Regions from separate parts of the Streptomyces sp. NPDC049627 genome, predicted to be linked through region 3. Evidence: predicted binding sites of a transcription regulator. Region 3 holds the regulator's gene; each other region holds the start of a gene.
What was found. The regulator HspR, encoded in region 3, represses chaperone genes until heat shock. The targets are predictions, from matches to a motif close to TTGAGNNNNNNNNNCTCAA.
Positions count from the first base shown of each region.

Region 1 (3,274 bases), on a different contig from region 3:
TCGTCCTGCGGTGCGGTCTGCTCGGTGCCCGTGCCGGTGGCGCTGTCCGTGGGGGTCTGCTGGGTCTGGGCGTACATCGCCTGGCCCATCTTCTGGCTGACGGTGGCGAGTTTCTCGATGCCGGTGCGCAGAGTGCTCGTCTCCGCGTTCTGCTCCAGTTGCTGCTTCAGCTCGGTGATCGCCGACTCGACCTCCGACTTGGTGTCCGCCGGGACCTTGTCCTCGTTGTCGCGGATGAACTTCTCGGTCTGGTAGACGAGCTGTTCGGCCTGGTTGCGGGTCTCGGCGGCCTCGCGCCGCTTGCGGTCCTCGTCGGCGTACTGCTCCGCCTCCCGCATCATGCGGTCGATGTCGTCCTTCGGGAGGGCCGAGCCGCCGGTGACCGTCATCTTCTGTTCCCGGCCGGTGGCCAGGTCCTTGGCGGAGACGTGCATGATCCCGTTGGCGTCGATGTCGAACGCGACCTCGATCTGCGGCACCCCGCGCGGCGCGGGCGGCAGACCGGTGAGGTCGAAGACGCCGAGCTTCTTGTTGTACGCCGCGATCTCACGTTCGCCCTGGTAGACCTGGATGCCGACGGAGGGCTGGTTGTCGGTGGCGGTGGTGAAGATCTCCGAACGCCGGGTGGGAATGGTCGTGTTGCGTTCGATGAGCTTGGTCATGATGCCGCCCTTGGTCTCGATGCCGAGGGACAGCGGGGTGACGTCGAGCAGAAGGACGTCCTTGACGTCGCCGCGGATGACGCCCGCCTGGAGGGCCGCGCCGACGGCCACGACCTCGTCGGGGTTGACGCCCTTGTGCGGGTCCTTGCCGGTGAGTTCCTTCACCAGGTCGGTGACGGCGGGCATGCGGGTGGAACCGCCCACGAGGATGACGTGGTCGACCGCGGAGAGTTTGATGCCGGCGTCCTTGACCGCCTGGTGGAAGGGGGTCTTGCAGCGGTCGAGGAGGTCGGCGGTGAGCTCCTGGAACTGGGCGCGGGTCATCTTCTCGTCGAGGTGGAGGGGGCCCTCGGCGGACGCGGTGATGTAGGGCAGGTTGATCGTCGTCTCGGAGGAGGAGGACAGCTCGATCTTGGCCTTCTCGGCGCCCTCGCGCAGCCGCTGCACCGCCATCTTGTCGCTCGCGAGGTCGATGCCGTTCTGCCCCTTGAACTTCTTGACGAGGTGCTCGACGATCCGCTGGTCCCAGTCGTCGCCGCCCAGGTGGGTGTCGCCGTTGGTGGCCTTGACCTCGATGACGCCGTCGCCGATCTCCAGCAGCGAGACGTCGAAGGTGCCGCCGCCGAGGTCGAAGACGAGGACGGTCTGCTCCTCGCCCCGGTCGAGGCCGTAGGCGAGGGCGGCGGCCGTGGGCTCGTTGATGATCCTGAGGACCTTCAAGCCCGCGATCTCCCCGGCCTCTTTGGTGGCCTGCCGCTGGGAGTCGTCGAAGTACGCGGGGACGGTGATCACCGCGTCGGTGACGTCCTCGCCCAGGTAGGACTCGGCGTCCCGCTTCAGCTTCTGCAGTACCCGGGCCGACAGTTCCTGGGCCCGGTAGCGGGTGCCGTCGATGTCGCCCTGATCGGGGAAGCGCCAGTTGGCGTCGCCCATGTGCCGCTTCACCGAGCGGGCCGTGCGCTCGACGTTCGTCACCGCCTGCCGCTTGGCCACCTCACCCACGAGGACCTCGCCGTTCTTGGCGAAGGCCACGACCGACGGTGTGGTCCTGGCCCCTTCCGCGTTGGCGACGACCGTGGGTTCGCCGCCCTCCAGGACGGCCACCACCGAGTTCGTGGTCCCGAGATCGATCCCGACCGCGCGTGCCATCGTTGTCCCCTTCCGCCAGGGCACCCCTTCGAACTCCAGCACAAAACTTGAGTGGGTTCTTGTCAATGGGGCGAGTGACCGGGGGGACGGATACCAAACGGGAGCTGAGCACCCGCTCAGGGGGGGTGGGGGGCGGCCCGAAGGGCCGCACCCCCAGGGGCGCGGGGAACTGCGCGCCAAGCCACGACGGCGCCGCACCCGAAAGGCGGCACCCGGGGCACTTTCTCTCGCGGCTCCCCCAGCGGAGCGTCTACGTGAGCTTGGCCGACAGCGTGATCGGGACCGCCTTCAGCGCCTGGCTGACCGGGCAGCCCACCTTGGCCTCCTCGGCCCTGGCGAGGAAGTCCTCCTCGGACAGGCCCGGAACCGTGCCCTCGACGGTGATGTGGATGCCGGTGATCCCCTCACCGGGCTGGAAGGTCACGTCGGCGGACGTGGTCAGCCTGGTCGGCGGGGTGCCGGCCTTGTCGAGGATGTTGGAGAAGGCCATGGAGTAGCAGCTGGAGTGGGCGGCGGCGATCAGCTCCTCCGGGCTGGTCTTGCCGTTCGCCTCCTCGGCGCGCGACGCCCACGTCACCGGCTGCTGGGCGATGCTGCCGGAGGAGTCGAAGGAGACGACGCCATTGCCCTGGAACAGGTTTCCTTCCCACACGGTGTGTGCGGAGCGCGTGGTTGCCACGATGAATCCCTTCGCCTGCTTACGGTGAGGTCCCGAGTCGGGTTCCGTGTCCCCCATCCGATCACACTCGCCCTCATTACACCCGGAAGAACGGCCCACGCGGGGTGAACGGCAGACGGCCACCTCGTGGAATCAGGTACGCGTGCTCGCACCGCACCCGCAGCGCATCGCACCAGCCGTCCGTGATGACCAGGACCGGCGCAACCGGCGGAAAGTCGTCCGCGCGCTGCAGCAGGTCGATCCCGGGCTGCAGGACCGTACCGCCCCGCCCGTGCACCCGCCCGGCGATCTCCGTCACCGGCACATACCCCGCGTCGTGCGGTGCCGCGTCGCAGAACACCACCCGCGCCGCCGGTACGTCCCGGGCCTCGGCGTAGGAGGCGATCGCGCCGAGCGCCTTGCCGAGCAGGCTCACGCACGTAAGGCCGAGCGACTCGGCGAACTCCCTGACGAGGGAGGACTTTCCGATGCCGGGAGCGCCCCAGATGAAGACCGGCCGCACGGTGGCGAGGCCGAGCAGCAGGTCGGGGATACGGGCGGGCGTGACGGTTACGGCTGCCTGCAAAGCAGCGGCTCCTTGGGGTGTTCGAGAAGGGCGCGCAGGTCTGCGGCGCCCGATACGAACGGTTTGTGTGCCGCGCGGGGCAGGTGCAGCCCATTTTCCGTTGACCGGAATGTGCCCTGGGCAAGACCGACCGGTGGTGACACGTTGAAGCACGGTCCTCCGTGAAGGCCGCTCCTTCGGTGATGGGGGTACGAAGGAGCGGCACCCCCAGCCGGACGA
Region 1 is NZ_JBITLW010000009.1:141,740-145,013, forward strand. Features, by position in the region: gene dnaK (molecular chaperone DnaK) at 1-1,811, opposite strand, end outside; gene ACIBU0_RS24925 (OsmC family protein) at 2,062-2,490, opposite strand; partial or broken gene ACIBU0_RS24930 (hypothetical protein) at 2,567-2,902, opposite strand.
Region 1: dnaK (molecular chaperone DnaK) is a predicted target of HspR. The motif match lies at 1,859-1,877, and genes of this name have one in related genera.

Region 2 (3,274 bases), on a different contig from region 3:
TTACCCCTGGGGGTGAACTTCTTGAGAGGTTGCTGAGAATCGGTTTTCGCGTGGCGCCGGTCACAGACAGGGGAGGGCGGCGGGTCAAGGGTGGGGGAAACGGAAGGAGTGCCTCGCCGTGGAACGGACTGTGGCTGCGGGTGGGGCGGGCCCGACCCCAGGGCCCGACTCTTCAGGGGCCGCCTCTTCCGGCGCGACCACCCCTTTCGGTGACGCGGGCCTGCCCGATGTGGCCGGACTGCTGGACGGACTGCCGAGACAGCGCGCACCACAGACCGTCGCCGCGCCGCAGGCCTCAGCGCCGTCGGCCCCTGCGCCGGTCATCGGGTCCGCCCTCGCGCCCGGACCCCGTGTCGTCCTCCGCTTCCGCCCCTGGCGCCTGCTGCCCACCCCCACCGGCACACCGTTCACCTTCGCCTACGCCGCCGCACTGACCGTCACCTCGCTGTTCGCCACCTACGCCGACCCCGCCCTCCTCCACGCCCTGCACCAGGGTTCCAGCACCGACGTGGCGCACCTCCTGCGCACGCCCGTGCTGGTGCTGCTCGCCAGCGCGCTGTGGGTCGCGGGCGGGATCGTGGCGCCGTACACGCTCTGCTTCCTGCTCGTGCTCACCGCGCTGGAGCGGCGGATCGGCGGCGCCCGCACGGCCGTCGTCTTCCTGTGCGGGCACGTCCTGGCCACCCTCGCGACCGAGGGCCCCGTGGGGCTCGCGGTGCTGGTCGGCCACCTCCCCGACAGCTCGCTGCACCGCCTCGACTACGGCATCAGCTTCGGCGTCGCGACGAGCATCGGCGCGCTGGCCGGGCTGCTGCGGCCGTGGCTGCGGTGGCCGGTGCTGGTGCTCTTCGGCGGGCTGCTGCTCCAGGACCTGCTCACCCTTGCCGACCCGCTGACCGATTGGGGGCACCTGATCGCTCTGGTCATCGGGGTCGGGATGTGGCCGGTGGTGCGGCGGTGGGTCGCCTCGGGGGCAGCCGGCCTCGGGTGACCAGACCTACGGCGTGGTCGTGGCCCCCCTGAAGGGCCCGGCCGCCGCAGGACGGGCGCGCTGTCGTCGGAGCATTCGATATGGAGATAGGTGATGCCGCGGGTAGCGGGGGCGCGGCGCGGATGGCCACCAGGGCCCGGCTGAGCCCGCGGCCCCGCCACTCGCCCGGCCTGGAACCGCCCCGCGGGCTCGCGAACTCGGTGCCGCGGAACACCGTCCACGCTGCGGAGACGACCTCGCTCGCCGCGCGCAGACGCCAGGAGGTCGAACGGGTCGTCGTGCGACCAGTCCTTCCCCTCCACCGCTTCTCCGTGCGCCGCGAGGAGGTCGCGCTGCCGTGTGATGGGGAGAAGGTTCGACGGTGCCGCGACGAGGGAGCGCGGGCTGCTGATGAGGCCCCCGGAGCCCGCGGGGGACGTCCACGCATGGGGTCGTCATGGGCCGCGAAGGGCTGTGGGTCTGCCATGCAGAGGCGGTGCGGGAAGGTCCTCGTTCCGCCAGCCGTTGTACGGGAGGTCTCGCTTCTGTCCGGGCCGCCCGCCGCCGACCGTGAACCCCCAGGTCACAGGGCGTTGAGAAGGTGATCGCTCACAGCGAACGGTGGTCGGGGAACATTCAAGGTCTCCCGTGCATTGAGTCGGCATAACTCAACTTGACTGCCGAAGGGGAGATCATGGGTTCGACGTCCACACCGCTCACCCTGCCTGTGCTGCCGCTCGACGACGAGGTCGTGCTGCCCGGAATGGTGGTCCCGCTGGATCTGAGCGACGCCGATGTACGTGCCGCGGTGGAGGCCGCGCAGGCCGCCGCCCGCTCGGAGCCCGGCAAGCCGAGGGTCCTCCTGGTGCCACGCATCGACGGCACGTACGCGAGCACGGGTGTGCTCGGCACCGTCGAGCAGGTCGGCCGGCTGGCCGACGGCGACCCGGGCGCCCTGATCCGCGGTCGCGGCCGGGTGAAGATCGGCGCCGGGACGACCGGGCCGGGTGCGGCGCTGTGGGTCGAGGGCGCGCGGCTGGACGAGAAGGTCCCCGAGCCGCTGCCCGGCCACGTCACCGAACTGGTCAAGGAATACAAGGCCCTCGCCACCGCCTGGCTGCGCAAGCGCGGCGCCTGGCAGGTCGTGGACCGCGTCCAGGCCATCGACGACGTGTCCGCCCTCGCCGACAACTCCGGTTACTCGCCCTTCCTGACCACGGAGCAGAAGGTGGAGCTGCTGGAGACCGCCGACCCGGTGGCCCGTCTGAAGCTCGCCACCCAGCAGCTGCGCGACCACCTCGCCGAGCAGGACGTGGCCGAGACCATCGCCAAGGACGTCCAGGAGGGCGTCGACAAGCAGCAGCGCGAGTTCCTGCTGCGCCGTCAGCTGGAGGCCGTCCGCAAGGAACTGCGCGAGCTGAACGGCGAGAAGGAGGGTGAGGAGTCCGACGACTACCGCGCCCGCGTCGAGGCCGCGGACCTGCCGGAGAAGGTCCGCGAAGCGGCCCTGAAGGAGGTCGACAAGCTGGAGCGGTCGAGCGACCAGTCGCCCGAGGGCTCGTGGATCCGCACCTGGCTCGACACCGTCCTCGAACTGCCGTGGAACGAGCGGACCGAGGACGCCTACGACATCCAGGGCGCCAAGGGCGTGCTGGACGCCGAGCACGCCGGTCTGGAGGACGTGAAGGAGCGCATCACCGAGTACCTGGCGGTGCGCAAGCGCCGTAACGACCGGGGGCTCGGTGTGGTCGGCGGGCGGCGCGGCGGCGCCGTGCTGGCCCTCGTCGGCCCGCCCGGCGTCGGCAAGACCTCGCTCGGCGAGTCCGTCGCGCACGCGATGGGCCGGAAGTTCGTCCGGGTCGCCCTCGGCGGCGTCCGGGACGAGGCGGAGATCCGCGGCCACCGCCGTACGTACGTCGGCGCGCTGCCCGGCCGGATCGTGCGGGCCATCAAGGAGGCCGGGTCGATGAACCCGGTCGTGCTCCTCGACGAGATCGACAAGGTGGGCTCCGACTTCCGCGGCGACCCGGCGGCGGCGCTGCTCGAGGTGCTGGACCCGGCTCAGAACCACACCTTCCGGGACCACTACCTGGAGGTGGAGCTGGACCTGTCGGACGTGGTCTTCCTGGCCACGGCCAACGTCCTGGAGGCCATTCCCGAGGCCCTGCTCGACCGTATGGAGCTGGTCCGCCTCGACGGCTACACCGAGGACGAGAAGATCGTCATCGCCCGTGACCACCTGCTCCCGCGCCAGCTGGAGCGGGCAGGCCTGGACAAGGACGAGGTCACCATCGACGAGGGCGC
Region 2 is NZ_JBITLW010000003.1:449,780-453,053, forward strand. Features, by position in the region: gene ACIBU0_RS11160 (rhomboid-like protein) at 119-991, shown strand; gene lon (endopeptidase La) at 1,665-3,274, shown strand, end outside.
Region 2: lon (endopeptidase La) is a predicted target of HspR. The motif match lies at 1,624-1,642, and genes of this name have one in related genera.

Region 3 (3,274 bases):
AGATGGACCTCGCCGGGTACCGCGTCTACCGGCGGCTCAAGGGAACGCCGTACAGCAGTACGCCGCTCACGACGACCACCTCCACCTCGTACAAGGACGCCACCCTCGGGCCGACCGGCGATGCCTACTACTACGAGATCCGCGCCGTCGACAAGGCAGGCAACGAGTCGGCCGGCACCGCCGACATGCTCGTCACCACCGTCGACCGCACCGCCCCCGACGCGCCCACCGGCCTCACGGCGGTCGGCACCACGGGCGGTGTCGCGCTGACCTGGGAGGCCTCCGCGTCGAAGGACGTCGAGCACTACGAGGTGTGGGCCTCGCGGGGCGGCGACCCGGACCCCGACGGGCCCGAACTCGTGACCGGGACGTCGTACCAGCACGTCGTGCCCGAGGACGACGTGAACGTGCCCTACACCTACACCGTGCACGCCGTCGACACCGCGCAGAACATCTCCCCGGTGTCCGGCGCGGTGACCGCGAGCCGGCCCGCGGCGTCGGGCGCGGCGGCGCCGACCGGACTGGCGGGCGAGACCTCCGACGAGATGACGCGTCTGTCGTGGACGGCGTCGCCCGACGAGGTCGGCGGGTACCGCGTGTACCGGCGTACCACCGCCACGGGCGCCTGGACCCACATCGGCAGCGTGGGCGACAACGGGTGGGAGGACCGGCTCGCCCCGGCGGGCAGGGCCTACTACTACGTCGTCACCATGGACGGCACGGGTACCGAGTCGGCGCCCTCCGCCGAGTTCGTCGTGGACCGGCTCACGCCCGCCACCGCGTTCGGGCCGGCCGCGCCGAAGCTGACGCTGGTCTCGACGGGCATTCCCGCCCGGTCCCCGGTCGAGGTGACGGCCGCCCCCGGCGCGGGTGACGAGAGCCGTCTGCTGAAGGGCTACTCCTGGGAGATCTCGGGGGCCTGCGGCGACAGCGGTGTCCACCTGAGCACGACGGGCGCCATCGAGTGGACCCCGCCGTGGAACGGCCCGTGCGCGGTCACCGTGTACGCCGTGGACGCCTATGGGCGTCAGGGCACGCAGAGCTCGTCGCTGGAGTTCTTCGTCGGCCGCTGACATGCGAAGGGCCCGGAGATCGCACCTCCGGGCCCTTCGCACACCTACGCGCCCGCCTAGTCCTTGGCCTTCTTCGGCCGCCACACCACCAGCGCGCTGGTCTGCTGCACCTCCTGATACGGCACCAGATCCCGGCGGTACGACGCGTGCACCGCCGCCTCGCGCTGCTGCATCGCCGCCGCGGCGCCGTCCAGGGCCGACTGCAGTTCCGCGACGCGGGACTGCAGCGCGGCCACCTGGTTCTCCAGTTCGATGATGCGCTTGATGCCGGCCAGGTTGATGCCCTCGTCCTGCGACAACTGCTGGACAGTACGCAGCAGTTCGATGTCGCGGGCCGAGTAACGGCGGCCCCGGCCCGCGGTGCGGTCCGGAGACACCAGGCCCAGGCGGTCGTACTGGCGCAGCGTCTGCGGGTGCAGGCCGGAGAGCTGGGCCGCCACCGAGATGACGTAGACCGGGGTCTCCTCGGTCAGTTCATACGGATTGCGTCGACGGCCGTCCATCTCGATCAAGCTCCCTTCGCGGCCTGGAACAGCTCCGCCCGCGGGTCCTCGCCCGCGGTCGCCTCGCGATACGCCTCCAGCGCGTCACGAGCCTTCCCCGAAAGGTCCTTCGGGACACTCACCTCCACGGTGACCAGCAGGTCTCCGCGGGTGCCGTCCTTGCGGACCGCGCCCTTGCCCCGCGCCCGCATGGTGCGGCCGTTGGGCGTGCCGGGCGGCAGTTTCAGGGTGACCGGCGGTCCGCCCAGGGTGGGCACCCTGACCTCGCCGCCGAGGGCCGCCTCCGTGAAGGTCACGGGGACGGTCACCGTGAGGTTGTCGTCCTTGCGGCCGAACACGGGGTGGGCGTCGACGTGCACGGTGACGTACAGGTCGCCGGCCGGGCCGCCGCGCTCGCCGGGCGCGCCCTTGCCGCGCAGGCGGATGCGCTGCCCGTCGGACACCCCGGCCGGGATGCGGACCTGCATGGTGCGGGACGACTTGGCCCGGCCGCTGCCCTTGCACTCCAGGCAGGGGTGCTCGGCGATCAGGCCGCGCCCCTTGCAGTCCGGGCAGGGGTCGGTGAGGGAGAACCCGCCACCGGAGCCCCGGGCCACCTGCCCGGTGCCGACACAGGTCGGGCACACCCTGGGCGTGCCGTTCTTGTCGCCGGTGCCCGCGCAGGCCTTGCACGGTGACTGGGAGGACATGCGCAACGGGACCGTCGCGCCCTCGATCGCCTCGGTGAAGCTGAGGGTGACCTCGGTGTCGATGTCCTGGCCGCGCCGGGGCTGGGTACGCGTGGTGCCCGTGCCGCCGCGGTTGAACAGGCCCCCGAAGACGTCACCCAGTCCGCCGCCGAAGCCGCCGGCTCCCCCTTGGCCCTGGGCGCCGCCTCCGAAGAGGTCGCCCAGGTCGAAGTTGAAGGAGCCGCCCGCGCCGCCCGGCCCCGGACGGAAGCCGCCGTTGCCGAAGAGGGCGCGCGCCTCGTCGTACTCCTTGCGCTTCTTGGGGTCACCGAGGACGTCGTTCGCCTCGGAGATCTCCTTGAACCGCTCCTCCGCCTTGGCGTTGCCCTTGTTGGCGTCCGGGTGGTACTCGCGGGCGAGCTTGCGGTACGCCTTCTTGATCTCGGCCTCGGTGGCGTCCTTGGGGACGCCGAGGACCTTGTAGTAGTCCTTCTCGATGAAGTCCTTGGTGCTCATCCTCGACGTACCCCCTTTCCGTGGTTCCTCGTTGGGTCAAGCTCAGCCCTCGTCCGGGCCACCGCTCTCCTTGTCGTCGGCTGCCGCGGCCTTCTCGTCGGCCCCTTCGGCCTTGACGGTCTGCGCGCCCGGCTGGGGCTCGGCGACGGCCACCCGCGCGGGGCGGATGGTGCGCTCGCCGATGCGATACCCCGGCTGGAGGATCGCGACGCAGGTCGTCTCGGTGACGTCCGGCGCGTAAGAGTGCATCAGGGCCTCGTGGATCGTCGGGTCGAAGGGCTCGCCCTCCTTGCCGAACTGCTGCAGGCCCATCTTGGCGGCCACGGTCTCCAAGGACTCCGCCACGGACTTGAACCCGCCCACGAGTTCGCCGTGCTCCCGGGCGCGGCCGATGTCGTCGAGCACGGGCAGGAGCTCGGTCAGGAGGTTCGCGATGGCGATCTCCTTGACCGCGATCCGGTCGCGCTCGACGCGGCGGCGGTAGTTCTGGTACTCGGCCTGGAGCCGCTGGAGG
Region 3 is NZ_JBITLW010000002.1:615,905-619,178, reverse strand. Features, by position in the region: gene ACIBU0_RS07845 (fibronectin type III domain-containing protein) at 1-1,073, shown strand, start outside; gene ACIBU0_RS07840 (heat shock protein transcriptional repressor HspR) at 1,130-1,576, opposite strand; gene dnaJ (molecular chaperone DnaJ) at 1,582-2,760, opposite strand; gene grpE (nucleotide exchange factor GrpE) at 2,803-3,274, opposite strand, start outside.